4 regions of the Comamonas sp. Tr-654 genome follow, and region 3 is predicted to be linked to each of the others. Evidence: predicted binding sites of a transcription regulator. Region 3 holds the regulator's gene; each other region holds the start of a gene.
The links. The regulator FNR, encoded in region 3, switches genes on or off when oxygen is low (the NO sensors DNR and NnrR bind a similar motif). The targets are predictions, from matches to a motif close to TTGATNNNNATCAA.
Positions count from the first base shown of each region.

Region 1: a site for FNR is predicted at 5,400-5,413, ahead of F3J24_RS04395 (DUF2189 domain-containing protein). Genes of this name have one in related genera too.
Region 2: a site for FNR is predicted at 4,624-4,637, ahead of cyoA (ubiquinol oxidase subunit II). Genes of this name have one in related genera too.
Region 4: a site for FNR is predicted at 4,407-4,420, ahead of F3J24_RS21360 (OmpW family protein). Genes of this name have one in related genera too.

Region 1 covers NZ_VWWQ01000001.1:962,247-969,791, forward strand. Annotated here, with positions in the region: gene F3J24_RS04365 (hybrid sensor histidine kinase/response regulator) at 1-318, shown strand, start outside; gene rlmB (23S rRNA (guanosine(2251)-2'-O)-methyltransferase RlmB) at 403-1,173, opposite strand; gene sstT (serine/threonine transporter SstT) at 1,479-2,711, shown strand; gene F3J24_RS04380 (ABC transporter ATP-binding protein) at 2,811-3,491, opposite strand; gene F3J24_RS04385 (arylesterase) at 3,490-4,188, shown strand; gene F3J24_RS04390 (hypothetical protein) at 4,206-4,427, opposite strand; gene F3J24_RS04395 (DUF2189 domain-containing protein) at 4,448-5,245, opposite strand; gene F3J24_RS04400 (PLP-dependent transferase) at 5,469-6,692, opposite strand; gene F3J24_RS04405 (BON domain-containing protein) at 6,777-7,283, opposite strand; gene F3J24_RS04410 (MFS transporter) at 7,460-7,545, opposite strand, start outside.
Region 2 covers NZ_VWWQ01000001.1:113,235-120,779, reverse strand. Annotated here, with positions in the region: gene F3J24_RS00475 (IclR family transcriptional regulator C-terminal domain-containing protein) at 1-688, shown strand, start outside; gene F3J24_RS00470 (LysR family transcriptional regulator) at 834-1,745, opposite strand; gene F3J24_RS00465 (tripartite tricarboxylate transporter substrate binding protein) at 1,934-2,932, shown strand; gene F3J24_RS00460 (MFS transporter) at 3,053-4,393, opposite strand; gene cyoA (ubiquinol oxidase subunit II) at 4,732-5,787, shown strand; gene cyoB (cytochrome o ubiquinol oxidase subunit I) at 5,850-7,545, shown strand, end outside.
Region 3 covers NZ_VWWQ01000007.1:196,437-203,981, forward strand. Annotated here, with positions in the region: gene F3J24_RS20765 (bifunctional diguanylate cyclase/phosphodiesterase) at 1-1,948, opposite strand, end outside; gene F3J24_RS20770 (HD-GYP domain-containing protein) at 1,951-3,195, opposite strand; gene F3J24_RS20775 (sulfite exporter TauE/SafE family protein) at 3,306-4,019, opposite strand; gene hemN (oxygen-independent coproporphyrinogen III oxidase) at 4,023-5,405, opposite strand; gene fnr (fumarate/nitrate reduction transcriptional regulator Fnr) at 5,675-6,397, shown strand; gene F3J24_RS20790 (hypothetical protein) at 6,564-6,827, opposite strand; gene F3J24_RS20795 (FixH family protein) at 7,247-7,545, opposite strand, start outside.
Region 4 covers NZ_VWWQ01000007.1:339,362-346,906, reverse strand. Annotated here, with positions in the region: gene F3J24_RS21380 (DUF5682 family protein) at 1-1,688, shown strand, start outside; gene F3J24_RS21375 (VWA domain-containing protein) at 1,691-2,896, shown strand; gene F3J24_RS21370 (hypothetical protein) at 2,930-3,139, opposite strand; gene F3J24_RS21365 (DUF808 domain-containing protein) at 3,282-4,298, shown strand; gene F3J24_RS21360 (OmpW family protein) at 4,502-5,116, shown strand; gene egtD (L-histidine N(alpha)-methyltransferase) at 5,592-6,503, shown strand; gene egtB (ergothioneine biosynthesis protein EgtB) at 6,508-7,545, shown strand, end outside.

The DNA.
Region 1 (7,545 bases), on a different contig from region 3:
TACCAGGTCGTGACCGCCTACCTGCCCGAAGTCGCGCTGCGCTATATCGACAGCGGCATGAAGGTGGACCTCATCATTGCCGCCGATGAGTTCCCGGCTCCTTTGAGCATCGCGAACATGCAGCAAGAGCTGGCCCGCAAGCAGATTCTCATTCCGCTCGTCCTCATGACCAGCAGCGAAGAGGCCGAACTGCCGCAGGCCCGGGAATGCAGCTATGTCGTGCTGAACAAGCCCATGGATATTGGCGAGCTGGCACGCACCGTACAGCGCATGCTGCACCCGGGCTGCACGACCCCCGCCGATCTGCCGGCCGCCTGAAAACGGATCGGCCGCCCGTAAAAAAGGCGCCCCCGCTTTCGCGGTCGCGCCTTGCTTTCGCTTTCAGCGGCCTGGCCAGCCTGCTCAGGCCTTGATCGCCACGGCTGCTGCCAGACGCTGGCGCAATGCCTCATACAGGCACACACCACTGGCAACGGACACATTCAGGCTTTCCACCGCACCTTGCATGGGGATGCTGACCAACGCGTCGCAGGTCTTGCGGGTCAGCTGGCGCATGCCATCGCCCTCGGCCCCCAGCACCAGCGCCGTCGGGCCGGTCAGATCCATCTGGTAGAGATGCTTGTCGGCATCGCCGCTGGTGCCGATGATCCAGACACCGCGCTCCTTGAGTTCCTTGAGCGTTCGCGCCAGATTGGTGACCATGAAGTAGGGCACGGTCTCGGCCGCACCGCTGGCCACCTTGGCCACGGTGGCGTTGATGCCGGCCGCATGGTCCTTGGGGGCGATCACGGCGTGCACGCCTGCACCATCGGCCACACGCAGGCAGGCGCCCAGATTGTGAGGATCGGTCACGCCATCGAGCACCAGCAGCAGCGGGGCCTTCACGCCTTCATCTTCCAGGTCATCGAGCAGCTCGTCGAGCGTACGTGTGTCCTTGACCTCTTCCACACGTGCTGCCACACCCTGGTGACCGTGCGAGCCGACGAGCTTGGCAATGCGCAGGGCATCGGCCTCGATCAGGCGCACCCCGGCCTCCTTGGCGCGCTCCAGAAACTGGCGCATGCGCGCATCGCGGCGCGAAGCCTCGAAATAGACTTCGATGATGGATTGAGGGGCGGTCTTCAGACGCACGCCGACGGCGTGAAAGCCGAAAAGAACTTTGGGGGACGACATGGGGCCGTATTATCCCGGCGTTTGCGGCGGACCTGGGACTCGCAGGGCCATGTCTGGGCTGGCAGCTGAGGTTTTTCATTGCCGCTACACTGCGCCCCCAGCGGGCGGCACCCCTTCACCAGGCAGAACCGGCATGGCTTTTGCCGAGTGCAAGTCTTTACATGAAGCCGCGCAGCCACCCAGCACGACTGGCAGCAGGCTTGCCCTGCAGCTCCCCCTGCATTCGCGCACAGGATCTCTTCATGCCCGGCATGACGAGATTGGCGCGCTTGCATCCCCTTCCAATCCCCTAACGAATACCCTGCATGCTCAACGCCTTGCTCGATTGGTTCAACCGCACCAGCCTGGTGCTGCAGATTGTGATCGCCCTGATTCTGGGCGGCCTGGTGGCCTGGCTGTGGCCTGCTGCCGCCCAGCCCGCATCCTTGCTGGGCAGCCTGTTCATTGCTGCTCTCAAGGCCGTGGCCCCGGTGCTGGTCCTGCTGCTGGTCATGGCAGCCATCAGCAGCCACCGTCCGGGCCAGGAAACGCAGATCAAACCTGTGCTCTGGCTCTACGTCATCGGCACGCTGGCGGCAGCCTGCGTAGCCGTGGCGGCCAGCGCCATCTTCCCTTCGGTGATTCACTTTCGTGAAGCGCCCAAAGTCCAGAGCGTGCCTGGCGAGATCAGCCAGGTGCTGAGCACCGTGGTCCAGAGCCTGTTCGACAACCCCGTCAATGCCTTGATGAATGCCAACTACATCGGCATTCTGGGCTGGGCCATCGTGCTGGGCATTGCACTGCGCCACGCCAGCCCCGGCACCCGCACCATGGTGGAGGACTTCGGCAATGCCATCACCCGCGTGATTCAAGGCGTGATTCGCCTGGCCCCCTTCGGCATCTTCGGCCTGGTGGTCTCCACCTTCTCTTCCGGTGGGCTGGATGCACTCAAGGACTACGCCCATCTGCTGGCCGTGCTGGTCGGCTGCATGGTGTTCGTGGCGCTGGTGATCAACCCCGCCATTGTCTGGACGCAGACTCGCCGCAACCCCTACCCGCTGGTGCTGACCTGCCTGCGCGAGAGCGCGGTAACCGCCTTCTTCACGCGCAGCTCAGGCGCCAACATTCCCGTCAACCTGGCCCTGGCCCAGAAGCTCAAGCTCGACGAGAACACCTACAGCATCTCCATTCCGCTGGGCGCCACCATCAATATGGCCGGCGCTGCCGTCACCATCAGCGTGCTGACGCTGGCCGCCGCCCATACGCTCCATATCCCGGTGGATATCCCGACGGCCATCCTGCTGTGCGTGGTCTCCGCAGTCTGCGCCTGCGGCGCCTCGGGCGTTCCCGGCGGCTCGCTGCTGCTGATTCCGCTGGCCTGCAGCCTGTTCAACATTCCCAACGATGTGGCCATGCAGGTAGTCGGCGTGGGCTATGTCATCGGCGTGATTCAGGACTCTACCGAGACGGCTCTCAACTCCTCGACCGACGTGCTGTTCACCGCCGCCGCCTGCCGCGCCGCCGAACGCAAGGCCGGACTCGAAGTGGCACGCATCTGAGGCCTGCCTCTCGAAAGCGATTGATTTGATAGTTGCAAGCGCTTTTCCGATAAGCGCTAGATGAAAGAAGGCCTGTGATCACACAGGCCTTTTTGCTTCCTAGACCGCGCGGCCGGCCTCGATGGTGATGCTGCGCTCGCATTGCGCCGCGATCTCGCGGTCATGCGTGACCAGGATCAGTGTCGTGCCGCGCTCGCGGTTGAGCGCAAACATCAGCTCCATGATGGTCTGGCCCGTGGCGAAGTCCAGGCTCCCCGTGGGCTCGTCGGCCAGCAGCACGGCTGGCTCCACCACAAAGGCGCGCGCCAGGGCCACGCGCTGCTGCTCGCCGCCCGACATCAGCCTAGGGTAGTGATTGAGGCGCTGGCCCAGACCGACGCGCTCCAGCATCCGCGCGGCGCGCGCCCTCGCATCGCGCTGCCCCGCCAGCTCCAGTGGCAGCATGACGTTTTCCAGTGCCGTGAGATTGCCCAGCAACTGAAAGCTCTGGAAGACAAAACCCATCTTCTGGGCCCGCACCGCCGCCCTGTCGTCCTCGCTGAGTGCAAACAAATCCTGGCCCAGCAGCCGGACCGTGCCGTGACTGGGGGTATCGAGGCCGGCCAGAATCGACAGCAAAGTGCTTTTACCCGAGCCCGAGGCACCCACAATGGCAACGGTTTCACCGGCCGTGAAACTCAGATTGATATCCCGCAAAATATCCAGCACGCCTGTGGAATCGCTCACCGATTTGGACAGTTGCTCAACGGCAATCAAAGGAATGGCAAGAGTTGTGGACATGAATCAATTGGATAGCAAAAACGTCAAGGATCGCAGCCCGCAGTTTGCACTGCAGCGTCGTCACTGTATCGCTGTTGCTCTGACGCTCGCCATTTCGGGGGCTTGCGGCATTGCAGCGGCGGCCGCGCCCGCAGCCAAATCCGGCCCGGTGCTGGTGCTGGGCGATTCGCTGAGCGCCGAGTACGGACTGACGCGCGGCAAGGGCTGGGTTCAGCTGCTGCAGCAGCGCATGGATGATGAAAAAAACCCGCGCAAGGTGGTCAATGCCAGCATCAGCGGTGAGACCACGGCTGGCGGCAGAGCGCGCCTGGCGTCGCTGCTCAGACAGCATGAACCCGGCATCGTGATTCTGGAGCTGGGCGGCAACGACGCATTGCGCGGCCTGGCGCTGCAGAGCACGCAGCAGAATCTGGAAGTCATGATCAAGGCCGCCAAGGAAGCCGGAGCCCAGGTGCTACTGGTGGGGATGCAGGTGCCTCCCAACTATGGAGCAACCTACACCGAGCAGTTTGCCGGCATGTTCAAGAAGGTTGCCGATGCGCAAAAGCTGCCGCTGGTGCCGTTTCTGCTGTCGGGAATCGGCGATGCGGCGGATGCCGAGCAGTGGTTCCAGAGCGACCGCATTCACCCCAATGCCCAGGCCCAGCCGCAGATGCTGACCAATGTCTGGCCCAAGCTCAGGCCGCTGCTGAAATAGGCGATGCCCGCGCAGCCTCAGTCGCTGCCGCCGCCTCCGCCATCACCGCCGGAATCGCCACTGTCCGTGCTGCAGGCACTCTCGCCGTTGCCCGAGCCACAAAAATAGCTGTCGTTGAAGACGTCGCTGCCGTCTTCACGGCTGCTCGCCGAAGTCCATGCCAGCTGCGAATCGGCGCTGCGCCCCGGCACGCCGGACTGAGGCGAGAAGACTTTTTTCAACCAGTTCCAGAACTCCATGGCATCCCCCTCATTGCGCCTTAGGCAGCGACCTCCTTGCTTTCGGCGCGGACGCTGGCTTTATACGCATGCCAGCTGGCACAGCCCAGCAGCGGCCCGATGACGATCAGACCCACACTGTAGAGCAGCAGCGAGGCCGCGATCAACATGGTGATGATCAGCCCCCACAGCAGCATCACGCCCGTGTTGGCGCCCACCACACGCATGCTGGTGATACAGGCCGTCAGCGCATCGGTATCCAGATCGAGAATCGTGGGCAACGAAACCACCATGCTGGCAAACACCAGGGCCGCAAATATCCCGCCAACCGCGCTGTAGCCCAGCAGGAACTCCCAGTTCTCGGGGCGCAGCAGGGTCTGCAGCAACGTTGCCGTGCTGGGCATGCCGGTGTCGAACGAGATAGCAAACACCACCATGGCGGCGCGCCCCCAGAGCATCTCCAGCACCATCAGCACCATCACCAGCATGCCCATGCTGGCCAGGTGTCGGTCCCAGCAGGTCAGCGACTGCGACAGCAGCACGGGCTTGCCCTGCTCCAGCTGCTTGCTGACGTAGTACAGGCCCATGGCCATGAAGGGGCCGACCAGCAGACAGCCGCTGGCCATGGACATCACATATTCGGGACTGGAGCGGAACACCCAGGCCAGCAGCCGCGCCATGCCCCAGAAGCACAGGCCGTAGAACAGCGCAATCATGGGTGCGCGCCGCACATCGTGCAGTCCGAGCAGCAGCCACTGCCAGGGCTCGCTCCAGCGCAGTTGCAGAATCTGCAGATTGCCGGACTCAGCCTTGACTTCGGAAACAGGGGAAGCTTGCATGCGAGACCCTCCTTGTCGCCCATGCCGCGCCTCGGGGGCGGCAGCCGACAGGAACAAGTTACCCGCTCAGCCCTGAATCTGCATTGCGGAAAGCCCGCATGCTGGCCTCCGCGTATTCACTATAAAAACAAGAGCTTATAGCGCTCGACTATTGTTGACTTCAATCAAAAACCACATTGAAATCGCCTGTAGACAAGCGCCACCAGCTCTCATTTGAATAGCTTCACCCAAAAGCCTTGAGCAGCGCCTGGGCCAGATCGGCCTGCAGATCGGTCGCATCCTCGAGGCCGATGGCAAAGCGCACCACGGTCCCCGCTTTGATATGCGGGGTGGCACGGCTGCGCATCTCGGGCAGCTCGTAGGGCACGACCAGACTCACCGGCCCGCCCCAGCTGTAACCCAGCTTGAACAGGCGCAGGCTGTCGCAGAAGCGATCCACGGCCGCCTGATCGAAGCGTTCGTCGATGACCACGCTGAACAGACCGGCGGCCACGCCATCCTGACCCTGGCCTTGTGCGCACAGCTGCTTCCAGTAAGCATGGCCCGGGGCGTCAGGCATGGCGGGGTGCAAGACCTGCGCCACCGCACTGTGGGTGGCCAGCCACTGCGCCAGCTGGCGTGCCGAGCGATCCTGTGCGTGATAGCGCAGACCAATGCTGGGCAGGCTGCGCAGCACGGCCTCGGCGTCGTTGCCGCTCACGCCCAGACCCAGGCGCATGTGCGCGAGCTTGATGCGCATATGCAGGGGCTGGTTGCGCGTGATGATGCTGCCCATCAGCACATCGCCGCCGCCGCTGGGGTACTTGGTCAGTGCATGGGCCGTGACATCGACACCCAGGCTGCCGTCGCCCAGCAGGTCGAAGGGGCGAAAAGCCAGGCCCGCGCCCCAGGTGTTGTCCAGCACCATGGTCACACCCCTGGCCCGGCACAGGCGAACCTGCTCGACGAGATTCGGGAACTCCATGGTGACCGAGCCCGGAGCTTCCAGCCAGACCAGCTTGGTGGCGGGCGTGATCTTGGCCGCCAGATCTTCGACACTCATGGGGTCGTAGTACTGGTGGCCGATGCCGAAATGGGTCAGCTCGCCTTCGGTCAGCGTCTTGTTGGGGCCGTAGACGTTATCGGGAACGAGCACCTCGTCGCCCGTCCTGAGCAGCGCCAGCGACACCGTGGCAATCGCGGCCAGGCCGCTGGGCACCAGCAGGCATTGCAGGCCACCCTCCAGCGAAGCCAGACGCTCTTCCAGCGCATAGGTCGTGGGCGTGCCATGCAGGCCGTAGGTGTAGCTGCTCTTGTCCAGCCAGCGGCGTTCTCGCATGGCCTGCACGTTCTCGAAGTACACGGTCGAAGCCTTGTGCACGGCCGGCTGCGGGCCTTCGAAGTCCGTCGGAGCCTTGTAGGGATGGTGAATCAGGTGGGTGGAAAGCTTGTGGTCGGCTTGGGTCATGCCCTGATCTTAGTGCCATGCGAGCACAAAAAAGCCAGAGGGCTTGCGCGCTCTGGCTTCATGCGAAATGCCGGCAGAAAGGTATCAACCAGCCTTCACGGTCAGATTGTTGTTGACCGAGGTCACACCCTTGGCAGCCTTGGCGATATCGCCGGCCTGGGTCTTGACGGCTTCGCTGGGCACGGTGCCGGTCAGGGTCACTGCGCCGGCCTTGGTGTCCACATTGATCTGCAGCGCGCTGATTTCCGGGGCCTTGATCAGGTCGGTCTTGACGGCGGCGGTGATGCCTGCGTCATCCAGGGCTGCACCCGCCTTGGCAGCGCCCTCTTCCATCTTCTCGCCAGCCTTGTCCACAGCAGCGCCAGCAGCTTCACCAGCCTTGGCCAGTGCATCGGCAGCCGCATCGCCGGCCTTGACCGTGCCTTCTTCAATCTTGGTGCCTGCATTTTCCGCAGCCTTCTCGGTCTGGGAAATGGCGGAATCGAGCTTCTGGCCAGCGGTCTTGTCTTCGGACTTGCCGCAGGCAGCCAAGCCAAAGGCCAAGGCGGTAATGGCCAGAACTTGAGCGGAACGCTTGAACATAGTGGTCATATCGATTTCTCCCTTAATGCTTGCAAAAACATGACTAGTAACTGTAACCAGCCCCCATTTTGGCCCGGATACGAACTTTTCCCGCATCCCTGTAGGACAAATTTATCCAAATTTGTGACACTTTATTAATGAATGTTAGTTTCTGTTCTTTGCAGAAACTGTCTGAAAGCCCTGCCTCAGTCCACAGCCTCCCGTATGCGCGGATGGCACGCAAATGCCAGTCCCAACAGGGTAGCCAACAGCATGACAAAACAGGCAAACA
Region 2 (7,545 bases), on a different contig from region 3:
CCTGAACGCCACCATGGCGGCCGAGCGCGCGGGCATCACGCGCGCCGCCGCCAGGCGCCATCTGCTCACCCTGGCCTATCTCGGCTATCTGGAATCCGATGGCAGCTATTTCTGGCTGGCCCCCAAGGTGCTGCGCCTGTCGGGTAGCTATCTGGCCTCGGCCCGGCTGCCGCGCATCGTGCAGCCCGTGCTGCACAGGCTGGCCGCGCAGACCGGACTGTCCTACTCCTGCGTGGTGCGCGAGGGCCGCGAAGTCGTCATCGTCGCGCGCAGCGCCGTGCATGAGAAAGGCGAGCGGCTGATGGCCCACGGACTGCACCTGGGCACGCGCCTGCCGGCGCATGCCACGTCCACGGGCCGGGTGCTGCTGGCCTCGCTCTCGGGCTCGGAGCTCGACGACTGGCTGGCCACCTATGACCTGCCCAAGCTGACGGCGCACACGGTCTCCGATGGTGCGGCGCTGAAGACCTTGCTCGACGAGGTGCGCCGCCTCGACTACTGCATGGCACTTGAGGAGCATGAACTGGCGATTCAGGCCGTGGCCGTGCCGCTGCGCAATATGCGCGGGCGCACCGTGGCAGCGCTGAATGTGGTGACATCGGCCAAGCGCATGAGCCCGCAAACCATGCAGCAGGAAATACTGCCGCTGCTGCAGGAAGCCGCGAGAACCTTGCGCCCGCAGCTTTGACGCTATTAATATCAAAGCTTATTGCGCTTTCCCTTCATTGATTTCAGGTACAAATAAGGTTGAAATCCTTATTCAACAGGCGCAAACAGCTCCCCTAACAGGAGCATAAACCGACAGCGGCCATGCCCCGGAGCAGGCCAGTCGCTCAGATATGACCGCTTTCCACCGAGCAGACTTGCATGCTGAGACGGCGCAGCAGCTCGGCTGTGCGGCGCATCAGGGGCGTGGACTTCTTCTTGGCGGGCTGCACCAGACACAAGGTGCTGACGATATGCGGCGACTTGATGGGCACCTCCACCAGCGATGCATCAGTGGCATGACTGTGCATGGCGCTGTCGGTCAGCGCCGCATAGCCATAGCCGCCACGCACCAGATCCAGAATGGCCGGCACGCTGGAAACCTCCCAGACCACATTGAGCTTGACCTGGGACAGCGTGGCCTGGGCCTCCATCAGTTTGCGGAAAATCTGCCCGTGCTGGGGCATGATCAGCGGGAACTCGGCCAGATGCTCGAACGGGATGCTGGTGCGCCCTGCCAGCGTGCTGGCCGGCCCGATCAGGCACAGACGCTCTTCGAGCACGGGCGAGACCTCGATCTGCGGGTGCGGCTCCGGCGTGTAGACCAGGCCCAGATCCATGCGCCCCGAGGTTAGCCACTCCGAGATATTCATGGAGAAACCTTCGACCACCGCCAGCCTGGCCTTGGGCATCTCGCGGCTGAAGCCATCGATCAGGGGCAAGGTCAGGCGCCGCGCCAGGCTCGGCGGCAGGCCCACGGTGATGCGCCCCACGGGCTCGTCGCGCTGGCTGCCCAGGTCTTCCTTGGCCATTGCCACGCGCTGCATGATGGCGTGCCCATGCTCGAGCAGGCGACGCCCCGCATCGGTCAGCGTCACGCCGCGCCCGGTGCGTATCAGCAATGTCTCGCGCAACTCGGTTTCCAGGGCCCGTACCTGACGGCTGAGCGCCGGCTGGGCGGTGTCCAGCAGTACCGCAGCTTTGCTGAAGCTCCCCACTTCGGCCACCCGAACAAAGGTCTCTATCTGCTGCAGATTCATGCTCACACCTTTCAAAACAAGCTATGCTATTTTGCTATAGCTGCTAGCCTCAGCTAGACCTAGGTGTTTATGCCCCAAGTGACACAATGTAATTAACTGGGCCTGAATATCTAAAAATAACAGCCGACGATATCAACAATGCGTGGTCCACACGCAATTCATCATCGACATCCTTCCAGGGAGACAAAATGACCCATAAGCTCAACATGAGCCGTCGCCAAGCTGCATTCGCACTCGGCGCCATTGCCGCAGCCGTGGCAGCCCCCTCGTTCGCCCAGAGCGACAAGTGGCCCACCAAGTCCTCGCGCATCATCAACCCCTTCCCCGTAGGCGGCGGTCCCGATGGCATCTCGCGCCTGGTGGCCGACAAGCTGGGCCGTGCCTGGGGCCAGCCCGTGGTGGTGGAAAACCGTCCCGGCGGCAACGGCTTCATCGCCATCAACGAATTCAAGCGCGGCGCGACCGACGGCACGGACATGATCCAGCTGGACAACGTCCACATCGCGGCCTACCCCCACCTGTTCAAGAAGCTGCCCTACGACCTGAACAAGGACTTCGACATTCTGATGCCCTTGTTCCGCAACTACTTCTTTGTCTGCGTGCCCGTCAACAGCCCCTACAAGACCATCGGTGACCTGATCGCCGATGCCAAGGCGCATCCCGGCAAGCTGAACTACGGCTCATGGTCCGTGGGCAACCCCGTGCACCTGGGCTCGGCACTGCTGGAAAACCAGACCGGCACCAAGATGGAGCACGTGATCTACAAGGAAACCAGCCAGCTGTACCAGGGCGTCGCCAATGGCGAGTTGACCTTTGCCCTGGGCTCTCTGGGCACTGCAGGTCCTCTGGTACGTGGCGGCAAGCTGCGCTTCCTGGCGGTGGCTGCTCCCAGCCGCATTGCCGGCTTCGAGAACGTGCCCACGGTGTCCGAATCGGGCGGCCCCAAGGATTTCGCAGCCATCGGCTGGAACGCCCTGGCCGTGCGCCCCGGCACTCCTGCGGCCGTGGTCGAGAAGATCCGCACCGATGTCCGCCAGGCGCTGACCGGCCAGGACGTGAAGGAAAAGTTCGCTGCCTTCGGCTACGAGTCCTTCAACCCCACACCCGCTGAATTCAAGGCCTTCATGGCTTCCGAGAGCAAGCGCTTTGGCGAGGTGATCAAGAAGGCCGGTCTGGCTCTGGACTGATACAGCCCGCCCATCCGTAAAGAAGCCGCCTCTTGAAGGCGGCTTTTTCATGCGCTGCAGCATCAGAAAAAACGCCCGATGCGCAGCACCGGGCGTTTTGCAGAGAAGCGAGCAAGCTTCTTATTGATCGCGCGCCTCGATGGCACGGTTGATACCCAAGGCAGCCAGCGTGCACAAGGCGCCCGACAGCAGATAGATACCCAAAGCCACCAGACCGAACTTGGCCGAGACGCCCAGGGCTACCAGTGGAGCGAACGCCGCACCGATGAGCCAGGCCATATCCGTGGACAGGGCCGCGCCGGTGTAACGATAGCGCGACGAGAAGTTGGAGGTCACCGTGCCCGATGCCTGACCATAGGACAGGCCCAGCAGCACAAAGCCCACCAGGATGAACACATTGTTGCCGGTGCTGCCGCTGCCCAGCAGCCAGGGCGCCAGGAAGCTGAAGATACCGATCAGGCAGGCCATGGTGCCCAGGGTGTTGCGGCGACCCACTCGGTCCGCCAGCCAGCCCGACAGCATGATGGCCGCGCCGGCCAGCAGCGCGCCGATGATCTGCACCACCAGCACTTCGGTCATGGACTGATCGGAGTACATGGAGATCCAGGACAGCGGGAACACGGTCACCAGGTGGAACAGCGCAAAGCTGGCCAGTGCGGCGAAAGCACCGATCAACACATTGCGGCCTTCGTTGGCCATGAGACTGGTCACGCTGATGGGCTCCAGCTCACGCTCCTGCAGAAGCTGGGTATAGGACTGCCCCACGACCAGACGCAGGCGGGCAAACAGCGCCACCACGTTGATGGCAAAAGCCACGCAGAAGGGATAGCGCCAGCCATAGCTCATGAACTCGTCCGCCGACAGGCTGGAGTACAGATAGGCAAACAGCGCTGCCGCAATGATGAATCCCAGCGGCGCCCCGAGCTGGCCGATCATCGAGTACCAGCCGCGCTTGTTCGGCGGTGCGGACATGGCCAGCAGCGAGGGCAAGCCATCCCAGGAGCCGCCCAGCGCCAGGCCCTGGCCGATGCGCAGGATCACCAGCGCCCAGACGGCCTTCATGCCGGCGACCTCATAGCTGGGCAGAAAGGTCATGCCCACCGTGCAGACGCCAAGCAGGAGCAGCGCCAGTGTCAGTTTGGTGGCACGCCCCCAGACCCGCTGCACGGCCATCGACAGCGCCGTGCCTACAGGGCGGGCCACGAAGGCCAGCGAGAAGATGGCAAACGCGGCCAGCGTGCCGTCGAGCTTGGACAGATAGGGAAACAGCAGCGAGGGAAACACCAGCACGCAGGCGATGCCGAACACGAAGAAGTCAAAGTACTCGGAAGAGCGCCCTATGATCACGCCCACCGCGATCTCGCCAGGGGTCACATCCTCATCGGTATCCGCATAGGCCAGGGTTTCCGAGTTCTCATAGTCTTGCTGAGTAAGACCAACGGACGGGTTCATGCTTATCATAAAGGTACAACTCCTTGTCTTACTTTTCAGTCCCGGGGACGCTTTCCGTTCTACGCCCAAGCATGTGCAGCTGCAATAGAGTTTTTGCCCTGAACCCTGTCAGCCCAGCCCTCGGCAGAGGAGGCCTAGTGGGGCGAATTTGACAATTTCAAGCCCTGTCAGCGCAAAGTTTGCCCGCCTTTAAAAGGTGCTAAACCCTTGTCGCGTAGCGTATTTTCAAGACTAGACCCTTGACCTTGGACAAAATGTCCAATGGACACCCCCCGGTTTGGTATTACATTTGCCGAGATCCAGTAATCCGCGTTTACACCTAAGCGCGACTTTGTCACGCCTAAAGCATGTTAAAAATCAAGGAAATCCGTGGGCCCGCGTGGCTCTCAGCGGCCGCTTTGACCGCAACCCTCGCCGGTTGCAGCAAGGCCGTCGTCCTCAACCCAGCTGGCGATGTCGCCAAGCAGCAAGGCGATCTGGTCATTACGGCCACTTTGCTGATGTTGCTCATCATCGTCCCCGTCATCTTTTTGACGCTGCTGTTTGCCTGGAAATACCGCCAGTCCAACACCGAAGCCAAGTACGACCCCGAATGGCACCACTCCACTGCGCTGGAACTGGTGATCTGGACGGTTCCCCTGCTCATCATCATCGCTTTGGGCGCCATTACCTGGATCAGCACCCACAAGCTCGACCCCTATCGTCCTCTGGACCGCATCTCCTCCACCAAGGCGCTGGACCCCAACGTCAAGCCCCTGGAGATTCAGGTCGTGTCCCTGGACTGGAAGTGGCTGTTCTTCTACCCCGAGCAAGGCATTGCCACCGTCAACGAAGTGGCTGCCCCGGTGGACCGCCCCATCCGCTTCAAGCTGACCTCCACCAACACCATGAACGCGTTCTACGTTCCTGATCTGGCCGGCATGATCTACACCATGCCCGGCATGCAGACCGAACTGAATGCCGTGATAAACAAGCCCGGTGTCTATGGCGGCAAGTCCTCTCATTACAGCGGCGCTGGCTTTGCCGGCATGACCTTCAAGTTCCACGGTCTGGAAAACCAGCAGTTCGACCAGTGGGTGGCCCAGGCCAAGAGCGAAGGCAAGACGCTGACGCGCGATGCCTACCTCGATCTGGCCAAGCCCAGCGAGCGTAACCCCGTTGAACGCTTCGCCAGCGTGGACGAAGGCCTGTACAACAAGGTCCTCAACCGCTGCGTGGAAGAAGGCAAGATGTGCATGAACGAAATGATGGCCATCGACGCCGCCGGCGGCAAGCCACCTGCACACCACGGCAAGACCTCCAGCGTGACCCTGCCCCTGGATGTCTGCACTTCCAAAGACGCTGACCGCGTTGTCGCCCTGCTCGACGAAGTCGCCGCCTCCGGAGCTGTCGCACAGCAATAAGTAGTTCACGGTGCGGATGCGCTCACCGCTCAGCCGCTCCAATACGACAAAAGAGACTCAACATGTCTGAAACAACAACCCCGGCCTCCCACTGGCTGTTGGGCCGTATCACATGGGACCAGATTCCCATGACGCATGAGCCCATCGTGCTCTTGACCTTTATTGCCGTGGTGCTTGGCGGCCTCGTCGTGGTCGGCGGCATCACCAAGTTCCGCCTCTGGGCTCCGCTGTGGAACGACTGGATCACCTCCATCGACCACAAGAAGATCGGCATCATGTACATGATCCTCGGTCTGGTCATGTTCCTGCGCGGCTTTGCCGATGCCGTGATGATGCGTCTGCAGCAGTCCATGGCCTTCGGCGACAACATGGGCTACCTGCCTCCTCACCACTACGACCAGATCTTCACAGCCCACGGCGTGATCATGATCTTCTTCGTGGCGATGCCCTTCGTGACCGGCCTGATGAACTACCTGGTTCCTCTGCAGATCGGCGCACGTGACGTGTCCTTCCCGTTCCTGAACAACTTCAGCTTCTGGATGACCACCGGCGGCGCCGTGCTGGTGATGATCTCCCTGTTCCTGGGCGAGTTCTCCACCTCCGGCTGGCTGGCACTGTCCAATCTGGGGCACCAGAGCGGCAGCACGGGTCTTGATTACTACATCTGGGGCCTGCAGGTTGCCGGTGTCGGAACGACCTTGTCAGGTATCAACCTGATCGTGACCATCATCAAGATGCGCGCTCCCGGCATGAACCTGATGAAGATGCCCGTCTTCACCTGGACTGCCCTGTGCACCAACGCCCTGATCGTGGCCTCCTTCCCCGTACTGACCGCAGCCCTGGTGCTGATGTCGCTGGACCGCTACGTCGGCACCAACTTCTTCACGAACGAGCTGGGCGGCAACCCCATGCTGTACGTGAACCTGATCTGGATCTGGGGCCACCCCGAGGTCTACATCCTGATCCTGCCCTGCTTCGGCGTGTTCTCCGAAATCGTGGCAACGTTCAGCCGCAAGCGTCTGTTCGGCTACACCTCGATGGTTTACGCCACCGTGTGTATCACCATCCTGTCCTACCTGGTGTGGCTGCACCACTTCTTCACCATGGGCTCCGGTGCCAGCGTGAATACCTTCTTCGGTATCACCACGATGATCATCTCCATCCCCACGGGCGCGAAGATCTTCAACTGGCTGTTCACCATGTACCGCGGCCGCATCCGCTTCTCGGTGCCCATGCTGTGGACGGTGGGCTTCATGGTCACCTTCGCCATCGGCGGCATGACCGGCGTGCTGCTGGCCGTGCCTCCCGCAGACTTCGTGCTGCACAACTCGCTGTTCCTGATCGCCCACTTCCACAACGTGATCATCGGCGGCGTGGTGTTTGCCGTGTTTGCCGGCATCAACTACTGGTTCCCCAAGGCTTTCGGCTTCCGACTCAACGAGTTCTGGGGCAAAGCTTCGTTCTGGTTCTGGCTGGTCGGCTTCTGGGTTGCCTTCACTCCCCTGTACATCCTGGGTCTGATGGGCGTGACTCGCCGTGCCAACCACTTTGACGATCCCTCGCTGCAGATCTGGTTCATCATCGCTGCCTGCGGTGCTGCCCTGATCGCTGCCGGTATCGGCTGCTTCTTCATCCAGCTGGCCGTGTCCATCTGGAAGCGCGACGAGCTGCGTGACGTGACTGGTGACCCATGGGAAGGTCGTACCCTGGAATGGGCCACTTCCTCGCCCCCTCCCCAGTACAACTTTGCCTTCACCC
Region 3 (7,545 bases):
GCCTGAACTCCAGTGCCGAGACATTGACCGACACCTTGATGGGCTTGCCCATGGCCAGCCAGCGCGCGGCCTCCTGGACCGACTGCTCCAGCACCCAGGCATCCAGCGCAACCACATAACCGGACTCTTCGGCCAGCGGAATGAAGGCCGCCGGAGAGATCACGCCCAGCTCAGGATCCGTCCAGCGCAGCAAAGCCTCTGCCGCCACAATGCGACCCGAACGGATATGAACCTGGGGCTGGAAATGCACGGCCATATGCCCCTTGTCCAGAGCCTGCCGCATGGCGTGCTCCAGCTTCATGCGCGAGAGCAGGCCTGCACTCATCTGCGGCTGGTAGAAGCTGAAATTGCCGCGTCCGCGCTCCTTGACGCGATACATGGCGATATCGGCCTGACGAATCAGCTCGTCCAGCGTCAACCCATCTGCAGGGAACTGCGCCGCGCCAATGCTGCATTGCACGGAAAAACCCAGGCCGTCGAGCATGAAGGGCTGACGCATCTCTTCGAGAATGCGGGCTGCCACGGCCGAGGCGCCCTCTCCGGTACAGTCGTGCAGATAGAGCACGAACTCGTCCCCTCCCTGGCGACACAGCACGTCGGCAGGACGAAGCAATCCGCCCAGCCGCTGAGCAACCAGCTTGAGCACCCGATCGCCAAAGTCATGACCAAGAGAGTCGTTGATGATCTTGAAACGGTCCAGATCCAGAAACAGAATGCTGAAAGGCTGCTGCGTAAAGCGCGCAGCAGTGATGGCGGCCTGCACGTGACGGCTCAAGCTCAGGCGGTTGGGCAGTCCGGTGAGGGCATCGCTATAGGCAAGCTGCTCGATCTGTTTTTGTGCACTGCGCTGCATGGTCATGTCGCGCATGAAGCCAATGCTCTGCACCAGACGACCATAGCCGTCACGCAATGCCACCCAGGACAGCCAGACCGCGCAACGCTGACCGTCGCTCTGCTTGAGCCAAAGATTGCCCTCCCAGAAACTGCCCGCATCCCAGCGCGCGGATGCCAGCTCCAGCAGATCGGAAACAGGGCCGCCTTCGGACTCGAACAGCGCCCAGGCGGCAAGACCCAGCACCGACCTTCCATGCAACAGCTGCACGCCCGCCGGATTGATCTGCACAATAACGCCCGCGGCATCGGCTATGAAGATGCCGTCCAGGCTGGACTCGAACACGCGCGCCGCGAGACGCAGCTCGGTTGCTGAACTGGATTCCGCCGTGATATCCCGGTAGGAATAGATCCGCCCTATCGCCACACCGCGACTGAGCTGAGGCACGGAACGACGCTCCAGCACCCGGCCGCTTAGCAGTTGCAGCACCTCTGAGGTCTCGGGTGCCGACAGATCCTGCGCCTCCTGCAACAGCGTGAACTGGCTCTCGCTGCTGATGGTCTGCGCTTCGAGATGGGCGAAGATGGCCTCGTCGTCACGTTGCACGAGCAGGGATTCGGGCAGTTGCCACAGCTCTGCGAAACGATGGTTGAAGGCGCGAATGCCGCCGCGCAGATCGCAGACCAGCATGCCGTCTGCGGTGGACTCCAGCGTCGCCCGTAACTCCGCAAGCAGCATGTCCAGCTCGCTTTCATGCCGCAACTGCTCGCTGCGGTCGAGCATGGTGAGCAACAACCAGCGCGGATTCTGGGCGATGGAGCCAACCCCCATCTCCACGGCCGTCAACGATCCATCCGCCCTGCAGATCTCCGTGAGAAATTTCGCGCCGCCCACCCAATTAGAAGCATCCTGCCAGAACGCCTTCTGCACCAGGGAGGCGCACAGCACATCGACATACTGCTCCCGTGCCTGCTCAGGGGTGTAACCTGTGAGATGAGTGCTGGCCGCATTGGCATGAAGCACGCGCAGGCTCTGAGAATCAAGCAGCCAGACGGCCTCCTGCAAGCCATCGAGCATGGCAGCGAGCAGCGGGTCGATCAGAAAACTCTGCGGCATGGTCACGCGAGATCTTTCTCGACAGCAGGTGCTGCAGAACTGTCAAAAAAATAGCAAAGACGCCGTTGTGGCTGCAAAGCTTCCAGCGCGTTGCGCGATAGCTGATTACGCGTCAAACCGCGACGAATCCCCAAACCCACATATTCAAGCAAATCGACGAACCGCAGCTTCTGCGCCGTCTGCGTGTCATAGGTCAGCACCTGCGGCTTGAGAGACTGGCTGGTATTGACAGACACCACCACGCCCATGCGCCCGTCGCTGAGCTCCACCAAGGACCCCGGCGGATAGACACCCAGAGTCTGCACGAATGCCTTGAGCACCTCAGGTGCATAACGCTGGCGATACTGCCCATACAGTACGGCCATGGCTTCATGGGGCGTCATTTCGTTGCCTTGCAGTGGCAGATTGCACAAACGCTCGAAATTGTTGGCCAGCGCCAGTATCTGTCCAGCGATATCCATATCGGTCGCCAACAGGCCAAGCGGAAAGCCCGATCCATCAGCCCACTCATGGTGCTGGGCGATGGCTGTCGTGACCGAAGGAGGATAGCCCATGGACAGAGCCAACGCCACCGACTCTCCGACATGCCGCGCATAGGTGGTCTCTCGCAGCGGCATGCGATCCGTGCCTTGATTCAGTGCATTGGCCGACGCGGAAATCTCCAGCCCCTGCTTGCCGATGTCATGCAGCAACGCGGCAGTGCCCAGATCCTGCAGCACATCGTTGCGCAAGCCCAGCGTCTTGCCCAGCAACAGGCTCAGCACGGAAACGTTCACTCCATGAACACCGAATGTGGCACCGCCCGTATCCGCGAGCAGATGCAAGCTCAGATCACGAGCCTGAGCCAGTTTGATGACTTGCTGTGCAACCAGCCTATCGGTCGTGGCGCGTGCGCGCTCGGGGTTGGCAGGCAGCAGGGCCTGAACATCGTCAAATACGGAAACCGCACCCAGAAACCGGGACTGCACACCCAGAATGCTGTCGCGCCAGGCATGCGCATCGCTGTCTGGATGGCTCGCAGCAGGCCGAGGTGGCGCGACGGAAGGCGTGACAGCCTCCACCAGATCGCTTCTGGAGAGATCAACCTGTACGGCCTTGAGCTTCAGGGTCCTGAGCGTCTGCAACTGCTCGTCATTGACAATCTTGAAGCTGCTGACGGGAAACGGGTGGCGCAACCAGCCAGTCTCCAGATGGACATACATGCCAATTCGCAATTGTCCGATATCAATAGCAACGAAACGATTCACTTTGAGCGCTACACACAAGATGAGACATTATTCCGCAGTTCCATGACTGCTCAACCATGACTAGGGTCTGTTGGGATGCAAACTGCACCAACATTCCCCTCCTGTGTGACTTATCGGCACCAAAGGCCGGGTTTGTAGACCAGATCCATCCACAAAGCCCAACTCGCAACACCAATCAGCATCAAACCCGCAATTCTGGTGCCCCAGCGCGCCCGCAAAGCATTGAGATGCGACTGCCCCAGCTGCCACAACCAGGGGCCCGCCAGCAACCACACGGCGCCGCCAACGGCAAAGGCTGCCATTGACAGAGCACCTTGCCAGACTCCGCCACTCAGCGCGGCCACCAGCACTGCCGAATACAGCAAACCGCAAGGCATCAGGGCCCAGGCAAAGCCTGCGGCCAGACTCCCTCCCGGGGCGACGACCCAGGGCTGGACCCTGGTCCAGACAGAGCGCCCAGCCTGCTCCAGCCAGACCGGTTGTCGCGCCTGCACCAGCATGGCCAGACCCCAGGCCATAACCGCGACATGCATCAGCGTCCAGAGCTTCTGCAAGGCCGTTGTCTGGCTGGTCAGCCAGGCCAGACTCTCCATGGCCACGGCCGCCACTCCGCCCAGCAGGGCATAACCAGCAATGCGTCCCAGATGAAACAGACTGGTACGCAGCCATTGGCGTTTTTGCAGGCCGTGCAAGGCGATGACCTGGCCGTCGCTGGCAGGCCTTGCACCCGTCACGACGCTGCAAGGTGCAGCGCACATCACAAGACAATGGGGCCCACCCACGAGCCCCATGATCAAAGCAGTCCAGACCAGCGAAAACAACATGCGCTAGATGATGCGTGAAAAGCGCGCGCGGTTTCGGTCGGCCTGCAAATATCGATCAAACAGCATGGCTACTCCGCGCACAAAAAACCAGCCCAGGCCCGTGACCTTGAAGCCCTCGTCGGATAGCTGAACCAGGCCATTGCGCTGCATTTCCGCAAGTGCTGCCAACTCCCGAGCAAAGTACTCGCGGAAATTGATCAGCCAGGCCTGCTCCATCGGCTCGTACAGGACGGAGCCCTGACACATGATGGCCATGATGATGGCCCTGCGCACCAGATCGTCACGCGAGAGCGCCAATCCGCGCTGCACGGGCAGCATGCCGCCATCAATGGCGTCGTAATACTCTTCCAGGGTCTTGACGTTCTGGCTGTAGGTGGCGCCCACCTTGCCGATGGCCGATACGCCCAGCGCAATCAGGTCGCAATCGGGCTGGGTGCTGTAGCCCTGGAAGTTGCGATGCAGGCGCCCCTGACGCTTGGCGATGGCCAGAGAGTCGTCGGGCAACGCAAAGTGATCCATGCCCACATAGACATAGCCGCCATTCATGAAGGCATCGATTGCGCCGGAGAGCATGTTCAGCTTCTCCTGTCCCATGGGCAAGTCAGCCGATGCAATACGCCTTTGCGGCTTGAAGCGCTCGGGCAGATGCGCATAGGCATACAGTGCAATGCGGTCGGGACGCAGCTCATTGACCTGGGCCAGCGTTCGCGCAAAAGACTCGGATGTCTGCTTGGGCAGACCGTAGATCAGGTCCACATTGATGGAGACAAAGCCCAGCCGGCGGGCCTCGGCCACCAGTTCAAAGACTTGCTCGGCGGGCTGCTCCCGGTGCACCGCTTTCTGCACTGCGGGGTCAAAATCCTGCACGCCAAAGCTCAGGCGATTGAAGCCCATGTCCTTGAGTGTCTTCAGCCTCTCGTTGCTCACGGTACGCGGATCGACTTCGATGGAATATTCGCCAGCCGGATCGAGCTTGAAATGCTCACGCATCAGGACCATCAGCTGCTGCAGTTCGGCATCGCTGAAGAAGGTCGGCGTGCCGCCTCCAAGATGCAGCTGGCTTACCAGCTGGCCTTTGCCACAATGCTCGGTATGCATGGCCAGTTCACGGCCCAGATAATCCAGATACTCGGCAGCCTTCTCATGATGCTTGGTCACTATCTTGTTGCAGGCGCAGTAATAGCAAAGCGACTCACAAAACGGCACATGCACATAAACGGACAAGGGCAAGGCACGTGAGCCCGAATGCGTCTTGCGCTGTTTCAATGCCAGGATATAGTCGTCTGCACCAAAAGCCTCAACAAAACGGTCGGCTGTTGGAAATGATGTGTAGCGCGGGCCGGGAATATCAAAGCGGCTCAGCAACTCGGGCGTGACTGCGGTCATAACTGAAAGTTAGGGTGCGCCCACACTCCACATTGAGCAGATTTCAAAGAAAACCAGATCCTGGAAATCATGCCCATAATGGGCAGAAGCACATGTTTTTGAATGAATACAAACAATGTGCCCCAAGGCAATCCAACTGTCCTTGATGAATATCAAGAGAGCGTAAGGCAAGTACTGCGACAATTTGATCCAACTCATCACTAACTACGAGGTCAATGACCGGCGCGACTCTCCATTCCAAGTCTGTCTGTGCCGTTGCTGAAAAGCCCATGAATCTTCAGACCATCAAAGCATCCTGCTCCAACTGCAATCTGCGTGAACTGTGCATGCCCATGGGCCTGGACGATGAACAAATGGAGCGCATTGACGAAATTGTGGCCACACGCCGCAAGGTCAAACGGGGCGGGCTGCTGTTTCGCAACGGCGAGGAGTTCACCTCGCTGTACGCCATTCGCACCGGCTTCTTCAAGACCAGCGTGGCCACCGAAGACGGTCGCGACCAGGTCACTGGCTTTCAGATGGCCGGCGAGATCATCGGTCTGGACGGAATCGTCAACGACCATCACACCTGCGATGCCGTGGCGCTGGAAGATGCCGAAGTCTGCATCATGCCTTTCGACAAGCTCGAGCAGCTCTCGCGCGAAGTCACAGCACTGCAAAATCATGTGCACAAGGTCATGAGCCGCGAAATCGTGCGTGAGCATGGCGTAATGCTGCTGCTGGGCAGCATGCGCGCCGAAGAACGTCTCGCAGCCTTTGTGCTGAACCTGGTGCAGCGTCTGTCTGCACGCGGCTTTTCGAAGTCGGAGCTGGTGCTGCGCATGACGCGTGAAGAAATCGGCAGCTATCTGGGCCTCAAGCTGGAGACCGTGAGCCGCACCTTCTCCAAGTTCGCCGAGGAAGGCATCATCGAAGTCCGACAGCGCCATCTACGCATTCTGGATACCGAGGCGCTCAGGCGCATCGTCAACAGCCAGCAATGCCAGGACTGAGTTCGACAGCAGCCTTCAAGACAAAGCCCGCAGACAGCGGGCTTTTTTTATGACGGCGAATGCCTGCCAGGAGTTTCCGCTACCGAGGCCGCCGGCACAGCGAGCGCCCAGCCCCGCCATCCGAAGCCGCCACCGGCCTCGAAACTGCGGTCCTGTGCGCAGCGCTTTACTCGACCAGGGGCTCCGAGACTATGCCCTGATTCAGATCGCTGGCCGAACGGCCCAGCATGGCGGTCATCAGTCCGCTGAACACGGTGACCGCCCAGAAGGCAAAAAAGGCCAGGGTGTAAATGCCATTGCGCGACCATTCCAGAGGCGAACCCAGCCAGTGCATGTCCAGCGGGTCCACAAAGGCAAATACCACCATTTCCATGATTGCCGCCGCCAGAAAAGCCGGCCAGACAATCCACATCCAGCGTCGAGCATCCATCGCGATTCTCCTTGGCCTGTGGGTTTGAACCCATTTTGCACAATTGCCATGACTTTCCTCGTCATACCAAGGGCATGCACTCAGATAGGAAACCCTGGACCGCTCTTACTTAAAGAGCTTCCAGCGCTTTATGTGCATCGATTTAAGGTCTATATCTATCTGAAATAGCCTTTGATTAAGCGCTATGCGCTCCTGTTATTGAATACCACCCGGCCCCAGCTTTTACCGGTCCTTGAACGCTGCAGCGAAGGCCAGAACATGCGCTCATGCGGCGCCGGCTGTACGGCAAGCGAGCGCCCTACTCTGCAATCGACCAAGACACCGAGTGCCGCCGCGACCGGCCAGGCTCCAGAAAAGTCTGCAACCAGGGGCGTAAAAAAGGCCGCGAAAGCGGCCTCGGGAATGCGTTGAAATCGCGGTCAGCGATCCAGCGGATGGTCCTTGGCCGGCGTCGCGGCATGGTTGCGCCCCGTCACTGCCGGCGCCAGGCTTTTTTCGCTCTCGGTGAGGCGCTGGTTGATTTCAATGCCGTGACGGTAGTAGTCGGGGTCGATCACAGGATCCGGCTTGCTCATGGCGATATAGGCGGTCACGATGCCCGCGACCACCACCACAGCGGGACCGGCGATGACGAGCCAGACATGGGCAAACTTCCACCAGGGCTTGCCGTCCTCGGGGTGGATGATCTTGGCCTTTTGCGGGGCCTTGGCTTGTGCTG
Region 4 (7,545 bases), 140 kb from region 3:
CTACCTGGGCCCCCTGGACTTATCGAAACCTGGCCAGCAGCAGTGGCTATGGCGCGGGTGTGACTTCTCCGGGCTGGTATCAGCATCTGTGGCAGTGCTATCAGTCGTCCCCTGGTTTAGAGTCAAATCAGCCTCAAACGCTTGATGGTGAAGCGCAAGCAGCTATCAAAAACGTGGTTTCTCCGGCCACGCTGCGTACGGCGGGCTGGCTCACGCGCGTGGCCCATCTGCTGCGCGACAAGGACCTGGACTGCTCCAGCGCCCACATCATCGAGGCCACGCGGCTGTCCGAGAGTCTGGCGGCGCTGCGCGGCCAGCCCGTGCCCGGCCTGGACGAAATCAACGAGGCCATCGTCACCGTGATCTGCATGGGCGAGGACGCACCGCTCAGGTTGATCGACGAGGAACTGACCGTCGGTCATGTGCTGGGCCAGGTGCCTGCCGATGTTCCTCAGGTGCCGCTGCAGCGTGATATCGAGCAGCAGCAGAAGTCGCTGCGTCTCAAGCCCGAGGCGGCAAGCAAGCTGCTGGCGCTGGATTTGCGCAAGGACACGGATCTGGCGCGCAGCCATTTTCTGCACCGTCTGCGCTTGCTCGGCATTGACTGGGGCGTGCGCGCCACCGATGCCCAGCGCAACCGGGGCACCTTCCGCGAAAGCTGGCAGCTGCAGTGGGAGCCCGAGCTGGCGGTGCGCATCATCGAGGCCAGCGTGCATGGCGCGACCGTGGCTCAGGCCGCTACGGCCAAGCTGCGCTCCAGCCTGACGCCCGAGACCTCGCTGCCCGAAATCGCGCAGGCCATCGACGATGCGTTGCTGGCCGATTTGCCGCAGCTGGTCGAAGCCCTGATCGCCACGCTGGCCCAGCGTGCAGCTACTACGGGCGATGTGGCCCAGCTGCTGCAGGCCTTGCCGCCGCTGGCCAATGTCTATCGCTATGGCAGCGTGCGCCAGACGGATACGGCCCTGCTGGCGGGCGTGATCGATTCGCTGGTGCTGCGCGCCGCCATCGGCCTGCCTGTTGCCTGCATGGCCATGGATGAGGATGCTGCAGCCGCCATGAAGACCAAGGTGCTGGCAGCCCACGAGGCCCTGCGGCTGCGCACCAGCGACGGCGAGGCGCAACAGGCGGTGGATGCCTGGCGCCTGGCGCTGCGCAGCCTGGCCATGGGGGATGCCGCAGCGGCACTGCTGCGCGGCATGGCCTGCCGTTTGCTGCTGGACGAGCAGTTGCTGGAAAGCGCTGAAATCGTGCGCCAGTTCAACCGCAATCTTTCGCTGGGCGCGGCGCCCATGGATGTGGCCGCCTGGCTGGACGGTTTCCTGAACCAGCAGGCGCTGGTGTTGCTGCATGACGAGTCCATCTGGGGTGCTGTCGATGCCTGGCTCAGCGGTCTGGGCGAGGTGCAGTTTGCCCAGATTCTGCCGCTGGTGCGGCGCAGCTTCTCGACCTTCAGCAATCACGAGCGGCAAAGCCTGGGCGACAAGGTCAAGCGAACGCCTATGGGAGGCGTTGCGGCACCTAGTCCTGCCGTAGGTGCTGCGGACGATGCCGCGCCCTGGGATGAGTCGCGTGCCTTGCTGGCCTTGCCCGTGCTCAATGAGTTGCTGGGCTTGAATCTGCCACAGGCGCTGATGGGGAAAGCCCAGGCAGCTACCGAATTTGATGCGGCTGCGGCCAAGGTGTGACGATGAAGCAAACAGCAAACTTGGCGACCGAGCCCCAACAGGAATCCGAAGAGCTGCAGCCCACCACGAGGATACAGCGCTGGCGCATGGTGCTGGGAAGCCCCGCTGACGCCAGTTGCGGCGGTGTGACGGGCCGCTTGCAGGAGATGGACCAGGCGCTGGCCGCCTTGTATGAGGAAGACAGCAAGCTGTCATCGCGCAAGGGCGGACGCGGCAACTCCTCGCCTTCGGTATCGCGCTGGCTGGGCGATATCCGCAAATACTTTCCGAGCCAGGTCGTGCAGGTCATGCAGCGCGATGCCATGGAGCGCCTGAATCTGCGCGAGCTGCTGCTGCAGCCCGAGATGCTGGAGAACGTGCAGCCCGATGTGCATCTGGTGGCGGATCTGATTTCGCTGGGCTCGGTGATTCCGCAGAACACCAAGGCCACGGCGCGGCTGGTGGTGCGCAAGGTGGTGGACGAGCTGATGAAAAAGCTCGAGGAGCCCATGCGCAGTGCCGTGGCCGGGGCACTGGACCGTAGCCAGCGCAACCGACGCCCGCGCCATGCCGAAATCGACTGGAATCGCACCATACGCGCCAACCTGCGCCATTGGCAGCCCGAATACAAGACCATTGTTCCGGAGACGCTGATTGGCTATGGGCGCAAGGCGCGCCGCCCGCAGCGCGAGGTGATCCTGTGCATTGACCAGAGTGGCTCCATGGCCAACTCGGTGGTCTATTCCAGCATCTTTGGTGCGGTGATGGCCAGTCTGCCGGCCGTGGCCACCAAGCTGGTGGTGTTTGATACGGCCGTGGTCGACCTGACGGAAAAACTCGACGATCCTGTCGATGTGCTGTTTGGCGTACAGCTGGGCGGTGGCACCGATATCAATGGTGCGGTCGGCTATTGCCAGGGGTTGATCAGCGAGCCGCGCAACAGCATTCTGGTGCTGATCTCCGACCTTTACGAAGGCGGTGTGGAGTCGGGCCTGCTGCGCCGCGCCAACGAGCTGGTGGAAGCCGGCGTGCAGTTCATCACGCTGCTGGCGCTCAGCGACGAGGGAGCTCCGGCCTATGACGCGGAACTGGCGGCCAAGCTGGCGGCACTGGGCGTGCCCTCGTTTGCCTGCACTCCCGACGCCTTTCCGCAGCTCATGGCAGCGGCCATTCGCCGTGACGATGTGGCCGCCTGGGCGGCGACACAGGGCTTCAAGACCAGCAAATAGGAAGACGGCCGGAAGAAGACTGCTTGCTCGGGCTCAGTCCGGCAGAGCGACGCCGAGTTTGGCCAGCCTGGCGACCATCACATCACGGCGGCGTGCGGCCTTGGCAGCGGTTTCGCTGACCGTTGCAATGGTCTTGGGGCCTTTGCCTGCAGCGGCCTTGACCAGTTCCGCCTTCTTGGCGGCCTCTGCGGCAAGTTTGCGGTAGCTGGCAATCAGTTCGGCATGGGCGATGGCTTGAGTCACAGGGTTTCCGTTCGATAAGGGCGCTCATTGTCGCTGCAAAGCCAGTGCCGCGGCGAACGCGCAGCTGATTGGCAATTTCCTGTCGCAATCGTGGCACGGTTTGCAGGCATGATGGCGATTTTGCAAACCACCAGGAGAAGCGATGGCAGGTGCCGGCCTTTTGATGTTGCTAGACGATATTGCTAGCTTGCTGGACGACGTGGCCTTGATGACCAAGACTGCGGCAGGCAAGAGCACGGCGATTCTGGACGATGTGGCTACCCAGACCAAGGTGGCGGTGCAGAAGACGGCCGGCGTGCTGGGCGACGATCTGGCACTCAATGCCGAGCAGGTCACGGGAGTGAAGGCCAACCGGGAGCTGCCTGTGGTCTGGGCGGTGGCCAAGGGCTCGCTGCTGAACAAGGCTATCCTGGTGCCTGCCGCGCTGTTGATCAGCGCTTTTGTGCCCTGGTTGATCACGCCTTTGTTGATGGTAGGTGGCGCTTTTCTGTGCTTCGAAGGCGTGGAGAAGATCCTGGATCTGTTTCACAAGCACCAAAAGCATGATGCGCATGATGCCGTGGTGGATGCCGAGGAAGCGGCCCATCAAGGTGTTGCACCTTCATCGGTGCGCGCCGCGCGTGAGAAGCAGATGGATCCGATGGAGTACGAGAAGCAGAAAGTCAAAGGCGCTGTGCGCACGGACTTTATCTTGTCGGCCGAAATCATGGCGATTGCACTGGGTACGGTAGCCACCAAGCCCATCTGGGAGCAGGCTGCGGTGCTGGTGGCAGTGGCCCTGGCCATCACCATGTTCGTCTACGGACTGGTGGCCGGCATTGTGCGCATGGACGATGTGGGTGGTGACCTGATGAGGCGCAGCAACCGCGCAGCCCAGGCCGTCGGTCGTGGCCTGATCGCCTTCACTCCCTGGCTGATGCGCGGGCTGTCGATTGTCGGCACGGCAGCCATGTTCATGGTGGGCGGCAGCCTGCTGGTGCACGGCATAGGGCCGATTGAACACTGGGTGCAGCAGGTGATCGTCCCCATGGGCGGAATTGTCGCGGCATTGGGCACGGTGCTGGTGCATGTGCTGGTGGGGGCTGCCATCGGCGGGGTTGTCGTTATCTGTCTGGCGCTCTGGCGCAAGCTGCGTCCGGCCAAGGTCACGCACCAGTAGCGCATCTAGCATTGCCGGCAGTGCAGAGGTTTGCGCTGCATCAGCATTCAAGACTGGCGTGGCCGAAGGGCAACGCCGGTCTTTTTCTTTGAGGTGTTGGTCTGCGGGTTGACGTGGAACAAAGCTGCCAGGCAGTGGCTTTGTTTCAATCACTACCAAGGAAGGCGAACAAGCTTTCTGCCCATCTCTTCAAGGAAAAGCTCATGAAAAAAACTCTGATCGCGATTGCCGCTGCTGCCAGCGCCCTCACTGCCGGTACCGCTTTTGCCCAGTCTTCGTTTGACGGCTCCAGCTCCTGGATGGTCCGGGCGCGTGCCGTGCATCTGAACAGCGAAAACGGCGGCCCCGCAGGTGATGCCGGCGTCAGCATCAACAACAAATGGATGCCCGAGCTGGATGTTTCGTACTTCTTCACGCCCAATATCGCCGCCGAGCTGATTCTGACCTTTCCGCAGAAGCACGATGTACGCCTGAATGGCGACAAGATCGGCACGCTCAAGCATCTGCCTCCCACCTTGCTGGCGCAGTACCACTTCACCAACCTCGGTGCCTTCAAGCCTTACGTGGGTGCAGGTGTCAACTACACACGCTTCTCGAATGTGAGCATTCTCGATGGCGCCGTGACCGTGAAGAAGAACAGCGTCGGTGGCGCGCTGCAGATCGGCTTTGACTATGCGCTGGACAAGAACTGGTCGCTGAACTTCGACGTCAAGAAGGTCTATCTGGGCACCAAGGTTACGGGAGCCGGCGTGTTCCAGGACACCAAGTTCAAGGTCGACCCATGGCTGGTCGGCGTGGGCGTGGGCTATCGCTTCTGATAGTTTCACGGCAAAGAGTGTTCTCATCTGCGGCCTTCTTCCCGCAGGTGAGGCACGCACCGCAGGCTCTGTGGTGCATCGGGGTCAGCAGGCCGACATGGTCTGATGGCTCCGGAGGCTAGGGTGTATGTTTAATCGGTGTTCCGCGAGTGCGGGATACCGATTTTTTTTGGTGAGCTCCAGGATCAGTATTGGCTTTGTCAGCATTGCTGCAGGCACATGCAGTAAAAGTATCGCTGGCTTCAGTCCTACTTGCGCCTGTCGTCGACAGCGCTAGGCTTTAGGGCCCAAAGCAGTCTTGGCAGTGATGGCGCGGGCAATGGCTGTATCGCGCGATCGACTCATCAGGAGAATCAGCATGCGCGCGATACCGGACAGGCAGGCAGCATCCATCGAGTCTTTGTCTCGCGCAGGGCGCATTCCATTGCCTCTGGCCTCCTTGCTCCTGCCCGCAGAGCCTTGCACAGCCCCGCAGATGCCGCTGTGTGAAGAGCTGGCACAAGGGCTGATGCAGCGGCAGGCACAGATTTCCCCCAAATTCCTATATGACGCGCGCGGCTGCGCCTTGTTCGAGCAGATAACCGAGCTACCCGAGTACTACCCCACAAGAACCGAGGCTGCCATCATGGCCCGGTACGATCTGGAGATCGCCCAGGCTATGGAAGGCTGCCAGGTGCTGATAGAGCTGGGCGCGGGCAATTGCGAAAAGGTGCGACGCCTGTGCCGCAGCGTGGGGCCGCAGCAATTTCTGGGGGTGGATATTGCGGTCGAGTTCCTGCAGGCCGCGGTGGCCAGGCTGGAGCAGGACTTTCCTCGACTGAGGGCGCGTGCGGTTGCGGCGGATTTCACGGGGGACTGGCATTTGCCGCCGGGCGTGCCGAAGGCGCGGCGTGAGCTGTTCTATCCGGGCTCTTCGATCGGTAACTTCGACACCCAGCAGGCGCTGCATATGCTGCGGCACATGCATTCGCTCGTAGAGGGTGACGGCGGGCTGCTGATCGGTATCGATCTGCCCAAACCGGTTCCGGTCTTGCTGGCTGCCTACGATGATGAACAGGGCGTTACCGCCGAGTTCAACCTGAATGTGCTCAATCATGCAAACCGTCTGCTGGGCAGTGACTTCAATCTTCAGGATTGGGCGCATGAGGCGCGCTTCGACAGCCGGAACTCTCGCATAGAGATGCATTTGCGCGCCCGTCGCCCCGTCATGGTTTGCTGGCCTCAAGGTGTGCGTTACTTTGCCCAGGGCGAGACCGTCCACACGGAGAACAGCTACAAGTATCCTCTGTCTGATTTTCTCTCCATGCTGGCGCATGCGGGCTTTTCCGCTCCCCAGGTCTGGACCGATGAACAGCAATGGTTTGCCGTCATTCATGCACGTGCCTGAAGCCATGGTTCAGCCCCTTTTCGTCTCGTCCGAGGCAATGGACTGGACGGCGCTGGCGCTTCAGTTCGAGCGGGTGAGAGCCTGTACGCAAAAGCTGGCAGCGCCACTGTCCGCCGAAGATGCCTGCGTGCAATCCATGCCCGATGCCAGTCCCGCCAAATGGCATCTGGCCCATACCAGCTGGTTTTTTGAAACCTTTGTACTGGCTGCGCATCAGCAGGGGCATCAGGTTTTCGATGCCAGCTATCGCATGCTGTTCAACTCCTACTACCAGCAGGTGGGGGCACGGCATCCGCGAGCCCAGCGGGGCTTGTTGAGCAGGCCGTCCCTGGCGCAGATCATGACTTATCGCGCCGTGGTGGATGAGCAGATGCTGGCGCTGATGGCGGCCATGAAAGAGAGAAAGCCTGCGACGCAGCAGGCGGTGGCCCAGCTCATCACGTTGGGCCTGCAGCACGAGCAGCAGCATCAGGAGCTGCTGCTCACCGACATCAAGCATTTGCTTTCCTGCCACCCGCTTTGGCCTGCTTATGCAGCGGACTCACCGGCCGAGACGGATTCCGGGCCGGCCCATGCAGACCTCACATGGCAGCCGGTGGAGGCCGGCATCTACCGCATAGGCTATGGCGATGGCGATTTCGCCTTTGACAATGAGATGCCCAGGCACAGCGTCTATGTGCAGACTGCACAGATTGCATCGAGGCCGGTGAACAATGGCGAGTTTCTGCGCTTTGTGCTGGATGGCGGCTACCGCCAGCCGCAATGGTGGCTGGCCGAGGGCTGGGACTGGTGCCAGGCCCAGCAACTGAGCCACCCCTGCTACTGGAGGGATGCCGAAGGCCATGCAGGTGACGGGGGCTGGCAGGAGTTCAGCCTCTATGGCGTGAGGGCTCTGCACGCGCTGCGGCCTGTCTGTCATATCTCCTATTTCGAGGCCGATGCCTATGCGCGCTGGGCTGGTGCACGCCTGCCGACGGAGATGGAGTGGGAGGTGGCCATGGGCCTGCATGAATGGCCTGTATCCCGGCCCGGCCTGCATCCC